Regions from separate parts of the Rhizobium acidisoli genome, predicted to be linked through region 1. Evidence: predicted binding sites of a transcription regulator. Region 1 holds the regulator's gene; the other holds the start of a gene.

Region 1 (3,723 bases):
CTGCCCGAGCTCAACGATTTCTCCTTCAGTGCCTACTTCGACGGCATCGGCGCAAACGGCTTCTTCTATGGCGCGCCGGAGAAAGCCGATCTGCAGGCAGGCCCGTAGCCGGCAAGATCGACATCGGAAGCAATGCTCGAATGGCTTTACCAACTGCGCAGCCGCATCGGCGACCGCATTCGGTCGATCCTGCCCGGCGATACCGGCGCTTTTGCCGCTGCACTGGTGACCGACGAGCGGCGCGCCATCTCGAATGCGACGACGGAAGCGCTGCGCCAGTCCGGTCTTGCTCATATTGTTGCGATCTCCGGCCTCAACATGGCGCTGTCGGCCGGCATCTTCTTCGTCGGCTTCCGGATGCTGCTCAGCCTCTTTCCGGGCGTTGCCCAGGCTTATCCGACCAAGAAGATCGCCGCAGCAGGCGCGCTCATCGCCGTCACCGCTTACTACCTGATCTCCGGCTTCGGGGTCTCGGCTGAACGCGCCTTTATCATGATGGCCATCATGCTGATCGCCGTCTTCTTCGATCGGCCGTCGATCAGCCTGCGCAATGTCGTTCTCTCGGCCCTTGTCATCATTGCCATTTCGCCCTCCGAAGTCCTGGGTCCGAGCTTCCAGATGTCCTTTGCCGCGACATTGGCATTGGTATCGGGTTATCAGCTGTGGAAAGACCGGCGCATCCGCGAAAACGCCTGGCTGAAGTTGCCGGTCTTCCGGCCGGTCGTTGCGGTCGCCGGTTTCTTCGGCGGCGTCTTCCTGACCTCGCTGATCGGCGGCTTCTCCACGGCGCTGTTTTCGATCGAGCATTTTCATCGCCTGACCGCTTACGGCCTGCCGGCAAACCTCGCGACGATGCCGATCATCTCCTTCATCGTCATGCCGGCCGGGCTGCTGGCGATGTTGCTCATGCCGTTCGGTCTGGACGCTCCGCTCTGGAAGGTGGTCGGCTTCGGCCTCGATCTGGTGATCGTAGTCGCCAAGACGGTGTCAGGTTGGGGCGGCGATATCGGCGTCGGCCGCTTGCCCGCCTGGTATTTCGCCGTCGCCGTCGCAGGCTTCCTGCTGCTGACGCTGCTCCGCACCCGGCTGCGCCATGCCGGCACAATGATCCTCGCAGTCTCGACGCTCCTGGTGCTGATTCTGCCGGTTCCGCGGCCGCCGGATCTGGTGATTTCGGAGGACGGCGGTCTGGTCGCGCTCGTCGATACGGCGGCAATGGCTTCCAATCGTGAAAACCCGCCGGATTTCATCTTCGACCAGTGGCAAAGAGCGTTGGTCCTGCCGACGCATCACCCGCCGAGAATGCTGGATGGCCCCGCTATCCCACCGGAGGGAGAAGACCGCCGCGTCAGGCTTTCCCGCGAGCAGCAGAATGAAGCAAGGACAGCAATGCGGGCGGCTGCCGCGGGCGGAGAAACAAACCGCTTTTCCTGCGTCAAGAAGGCCTGGTGCACATCGAGGCTTGGCAATGGCCGTGTGGTAACCATCATCGACAATGCCGCTTATCTCGGTCCGGCCTGCGATTCGGCCGATATCGTCGTGACGCCGGTCCGTCTGCGTTTCAACAGCTGCCGCTCAGGCGCGACGCTCTTCACCGGTGAGACGCTGCGCAGGACCGGTTCCGTCGAGTTGCGTTTCGCGGATGCCGGCCTGGAGGTCGCAACCGCATTCGAAACGCTGTCGCGGCCGTGGATGCGCCAGCGCGCCTATGACTGGCGCAGCAACAGTTTTGTCGAATCTGGTCTGTCCGGTGTCAGTGATAGCGGCGAATGAGGCCGACGAGTTTGCCCTGCACCTTGACGCGGTCCGGCCCGAAGATCCGGGTCTCGTAAGCCGGGTTGGCCGCTTCAAGTGCGATCGAGGCGCCCTTGCGGCGGAAGCGCTTCAGTGTCGCTTCCTCGTCATCGACGAGCGCAACGACGATGTCGCCGGGGCTTGCGGTGCTGCCGTTGCGGATGATCACCGTGTCGCCATCGAAGATGCCGGCGTCGATCATCGAATCGCCTTTGACCTCCAGCGCATAATGTTCACCGGAGCCAAGCATGTCGGCGGGAACAACGATGTCATGGGTGTTGTTCTGGATCGCCGAGATCGGAACGCCGGCAGCGATTCGGCCCATGACCGGCACCGAGACCGAGTTGCCGTTGTCGGCGACGGGTTTTGCAGGCGCGGGGGCAGCAGCCGGCTGGGGCTTGCCAAGGCTGCCCTCGATGACGCTTGGCGAAAAGCCGCGCCGGGGCTGGATGCTGGGGCTATAGGCTTCGGGAAGCTTGATGACCTCGAGCGCCCTGGCGCGGTTCGGTAGGCGGCGAATGAAACCGCGTTCTTCGAGCGCCGTAATCAGGCGATGAATGCCGGATTTCGAGGCCAGATCCAGGGCATCCTTCATCTCGTCGAAAGATGGCGGAACGCCGGATTCCTTCATGCGCTCATGAATGAAAAGGAGAAGCTCCTGTTGTTTGCGCGTGAGCATCGGCGTGTGACCCCTGATTGAAACAAATCCAGAACAGACACTATATGTTCCATATGTGTTCCGCAAGGTGCTAAATTTCCGTAAAACTTGCCGCCAACTCGTTGAGATTTTTATTTTCATTCGCCGGATTGGCACACATGTCTTGCATTGGGGGTGGGGCTGTCGCACATCTCTTGTCGTTTGAGGGAGGGATATGATGAACGAGCGTTCCGCCAAACCGCACCCGCTGGATCATGTCGTGCTGCCCGTCGTCAATATCGATCTGGCCCGCGAACGGCTCGGCAAGCTCGGCTTCACCGTTGCCGCCGATGCCCGCCATCCCTTCGGAACGGAGAATGCCTGCGTCTTCTTTGCCGACAAGACCTATCTGGAGCCGCTTGGTATCGCCAGCGTCGAAGAGAGCGAGGCGTCGGCGCGACACGGCAATGTCTTCACCGCCCGCAACCGCGCCTTCCGCTTCCGTTGCGGCGAGGAGGGGCTTTCGGCGGTGGCGTTTGCCACCAGCGATGCCGGCCGCGATCATCGCAACTACGCCGGCAGCGGATCGAGCGCCGGCGAGATGCTGCAGTTCAGCCGGCCGATGAAAATGCCTGATGGGTCCGAGACCATCGCCGGCTTCAAGCTGGCCTTTGCCGCTGAGCTGCGCGCGCCGGATTTCTTCCTCTTCAGCGTCGAGCGCATCAATCCGCTGCCGTCCGACCGCGGCGCGCTGGAGACGCATGCCAATGGCGTAACAGGCATTGCCGAGATTGCGCTTTGCGCGCCGGAACCCGCCGCATTCGCAGCCTTCGTCGGCCTTGCCGCTGCACAGTCGGCCGTCGAAAAAACCAGTTTCGGCGTCAATATCGCCGCGCCGAACGCGAAAATCAGCCTGATGACGCCGGAAGGGCTGGAGGCTTATTTTGAGATCGCCGTCTCATCCGCCGACCGCGGCCTGCGCGGCCGGGCTATCCTCTTCACTGTCGCCGATCTTGCCGTGACAGAAGCGCATTTGGCTGCTAACGGAGTGACCTACACGCGCAAGAACAATCGCATTCTGGTGAAGCCGGCGCCCGGGCAGGGCACGCTCTTCGCCTTCGAGGAAACACGATGAGCACTGATACGAATTCTGAAGTCAGGATCGGCGAGGGCGCAGGTCAGGTCACCTTCTCCAATACCGGCCGCCTGTCGCTGATTGCCGGCCCGTGCCAGATGGAGAGCCGCGACCACGCTTTCATGGTTGCCGGGACGCTCAAAGAGCTCTGCGCCAA
Region 2 (3,723 bases), 340 kb from region 1:
CGACGGACGCGGCAACGGGTTGCGAACGCCAGGCTCCGTTTGCTCGAACTGCATGAAGACGAGGTTCCAGAATTCCAGGAACCGGTCGCCATCTTCCTCAGGCGAACCGGGAGGGCCGCCCCAGACGTTCTCACCCTGGTCGATGAAGATTTCAGAGCATGGACCGCAGGGGCCGGTATCGCCCATCTGCCAGAAATTGTCCGAGGTCGGGATGCGGATGATCTTGTCGTCGGAGAAGCCGGCGATCTTCTTCCAGAGCGTCGCAGCTTCCTCGTCTTCGGAATAGACGGTGACCAGCAGGCGATGCTTCGGCAGATCGAAACCCTCGGTGACGAGCTTCCAGGCAAGCTCGATCGCATTCTCCTTGAAATAATCGCCGAACGAGAAGTTGCCGAGCATTTCGAAGAAGGTCAGGTGGCGGGCGGTATAGCCGACATTGTCGAGATCGTTATGCTTGCCGCCGGCGCGCACGCATTTCTGCGAGGTCGTCGCCGTCGAATAGGGGCGTTTCTCCAGGCCGGTGAAGACGTTCTTGAACTGCACCATGCCGGCATTGGTGAACATCAGCGTCGGGTCGTTGCGCGGCACGAGCGGGCTCGACGAGACGATCTCATGACCGTTCTTCTTGAAATAGTCGAGGAATGTCGACCGGATATCGTTCACACCGCTCATGCTATGCCCTTCAATGCTGCCGGAGGCAGGTAAATCTAAATCCATCGGCTTTTAACGTTCGCCTCCGCCACTGTCCAGCGGACAAACAAAACCGGCCGCATTCTGATCAGGGAATGCAGCCGGCTTGGATTTTCAAAGAGACTGGCAGAAAACCGATCGCGAAATCACATTTCCGCGGCAGCATCACCGTCATCGGGGTCCGGTCCGCCGTTCTGCAGGAAGCGGTCGGCGATCAGGCCGGCATTCTGGCGCAGCGACAGTTCGATCTCGCGGGCAAGATCCGGATTGTCGCGCAGGAAGGTCTTGGCGTTTTCGCGGCCTTGGCCGAGACGCTGGCTGTTATAGGAGAACCAGGCACCGGATTTCTCGACGATGCCGGCCTTGACGCCGAGATCAACCAGTTCGCCGGTCTTGGAAACACCCTCGCCATACATGATGTCGAATTCGACCTGCTTGAAGGGCGGCGCCATCTTGTTCTTGACGACCTTCACGCGGGTCTGGTTGCCGATCACCTCTTCACGCTCCTTGACTGCGCCGATGCGGCGGATGTCGAGGCGCACGGAGGCATAGAATTTCAGCGCATTGCCGCCGGTCGTTGTCTCAGGCGAACCGAACATGACGCCGATCTTCATGCGGATCTGGTTGATGAAGATCACCATGGTGTTCGACTTGGAAATCGAAGCGGTGAGCTTGCGCAGCGCCTGGCTCATCAGGCGCGCCTGCAGGCCGGGCAGGCTGTCGCCCATCTCGCCTTCGATTTCGGCGCGCGGCGTCAGTGCGGCGACCGAGTCGACCACGAGAACATCGACGGCACCGGACCGCACCAGCGTATCGGTGATTTCCAGCGCCTGCTCGCCGGTATCGGGCTGCGAGATCAGAAGGTTCTGCAGATCGACGCCAAGCTTGCGGGCATAGACGGGATCGAGCGCATGTTCGGCATCGACGAAGGCGCAGATGCCGCCCTTCTTCTGCGCTTCGGCAATGGTCTGCAGCGCAAGCGTTGTCTTACCCGAGCTTTCCGGCCCGTAAATTTCAATGATTCGGCCCCTCGGCAGACCACCGACGCCAAGTGCGATATCGAGGCCAAGCGAGCCGGTCGAAATCGTCTCGATCTCGACAACATTCTCGTTGGAGCCGAGTTTCATGATCGAGCCCTTGCCGAACGACCGCTCTATCTGTGAGAGTGCCGCTTCAAGCGCTTTGCTTTTGTCCACCGATTTGTCCTCTACCAGCCGCAATGAATTCTGAGACATTCGATCCACCTTTAGGTTATTGAAGCCGCCCAAGCAATGTCGAGTTTGTACCCTATTTGTTCTATTCTCGCAATAGGCGATCAAACGATTGAAAGAAAAAGGTAAAACGCCCCGTGTTCTATTTTTGTTTTATCGATGCAAAGCAACGGCTTAGGCCTGAAATGCCGATACCCGCGCAAGAGAACCCATCGCATCGATTCGCGTTTCGGGCATCAAGAGAGTGGCTGCAATGAGCGGAAAGATTCTCGTGCTCGGCGGTGCCCATATCGATAGACGCGGCCGCATCTCCGGCGAGACGGCGCCTGGCGCCAGCAATCCCGGCACCTGGTTCGAGGAGCCGGGCGGCGGCGGCTTCAATGCGGCGCGTAATCTGGCAAGGCTTGGTTTTCAGGTGACGATGATCTCGCCGCGGGGCGGCGATCCGATGGGCGAGATGGTCGGCGACGCCGCCGATTTCGCCGGCATCGACGACCGGCCTTTCGTCTTCCTCGACCGCAAGACCCCGAGCTATACGGCGATTATCGAGAAGGACGGCAATCTGGTCATCGCCCTTGCCGACATGGATCTCTACCGCTTCTTCGTGCCGCGGCGCCTCTCCATCCGCTGGGTACGGGAGGCCTTCGCCGCCCACGATCTCATTCTTTTCGACGCCAACCTGCCGGAAGAAACGATTGCGGCGATCGTCGCCAAGGCGCATTCCCTGGCAAAGCCGGTCGCAGCGATTGCCATCTCGCCTGCCAAGGTCGTCAGGCTGAAACCCTGCATCGCGGATATCGACTACCTGTTCCTGAATGAGGCCGAGGCCTCAGCCCTTGCTGGTGAACAGCCGGAAGACGCCGCCGGCTGGCCGCCGCTTCTGAACGAGCTCGGCATCAGGAACGCCGTCGTCACCCGCGGCCGCCGCGAGCTCGTGGCCCTTTGCGAGGGCCGCGCCGTGACGCTGCAGCCGCCGATCGCCGACACCGTCGCCGACGTCACCGGAGCCGGCGATTCGCTTGCAGCCGGCACCCTTGCAGCCCTGATGCTCGGCCTGCCGCTCGAAGAGGCGGTTCGTCACGGCACGGCAGCCGCCACGCTGACCGTGCAGTCGCGGCACGCCGTCAACGAAAATCTGACGCCGGATCTCTTGAATGCGGCGCTTGCCCTTGTTCCCAAGGTCAGAATTCTGCATTGAAGCGGCTAAATTGAAGTTCACCATGATGTCGTCCGAAAACCGCTGAGACTTTCGGCATCATGCTCTATCGACGACAGGACAAGATCATGACCAAGCCCATTTCGCCTCTTCTGCCGATCGCCTATTCGAAGGAGGTCGCCAGCGCCAAGCAGCGCGGCGCGCCGCTGGTGGCGCTGGAATCGACCATCATCACCCATGGCATGCCCTATCCCGGCAATATCGAGATGGCCCGCAGCGTTGAGACGATCATTCGCGAACAGGGCGCGGTGCCGGCAACCATCGCCGTCATTCATGGCACGCTGCATATCGGCCTTGAAGCCGGCGAACTGGAGCAGCTTGCCAAGGCGACCGAAGTGATGAAGGTGTCGCGCGCCGATCTCGCCTTTGCGATCGCCGAGCGCCGCACCGGCGCCACCACGGTCGCCGCGACGATGATCGCCGCCGCCCGCGCCGGCATCCGCGTTTTTGCCACAGGCGGCATCGGCGGCGTGCACCGCGGCGCCGAGGAAAGCTTCGACATATCAGCCGATCTCGAGGAACTGGCCCGCACCGGCGTCATCGTCGTCTGCGCCGGCGCCAAGGCGATCCTCGACATTCCGAAGACGCTGGAAGTGTTGGAAACCC

Evidence for each region. Region 1 encodes LexA, which represses DNA repair genes until DNA is damaged. Its sites were predicted from a motif close to TGTTCNNNNTGTGTTCNG; they were not measured.
Region 2: the regulator LexA is predicted to act here: its motif matches at 2,040-2,057, upstream of recA (recombinase RecA).

Annotation. Positions count from the first base shown of each region.
Region 1 is NZ_CP034998.1:1,627,606-1,631,328, forward strand. It holds partial or broken gene CO657_RS08140 (ComEC/Rec2 family competence protein) at 1-1,773, shown strand, start outside; gene lexA (transcriptional repressor LexA) at 1,754-2,473, opposite strand; gene CO657_RS08150 (VOC family protein) at 2,670-3,566, shown strand; gene kdsA (3-deoxy-8-phosphooctulonate synthase) at 3,563-3,723, shown strand, end outside.
Region 2 is NZ_CP034998.1:1,972,606-1,976,328, forward strand. It holds gene alaS (alanine--tRNA ligase) at 1-672, opposite strand, end outside; gene recA (recombinase RecA) at 837-1,925, opposite strand; gene CO657_RS09835 (carbohydrate kinase family protein) at 2,155-3,099, shown strand; gene CO657_RS09840 (pseudouridine-5'-phosphate glycosidase) at 3,186-3,723, shown strand, end outside.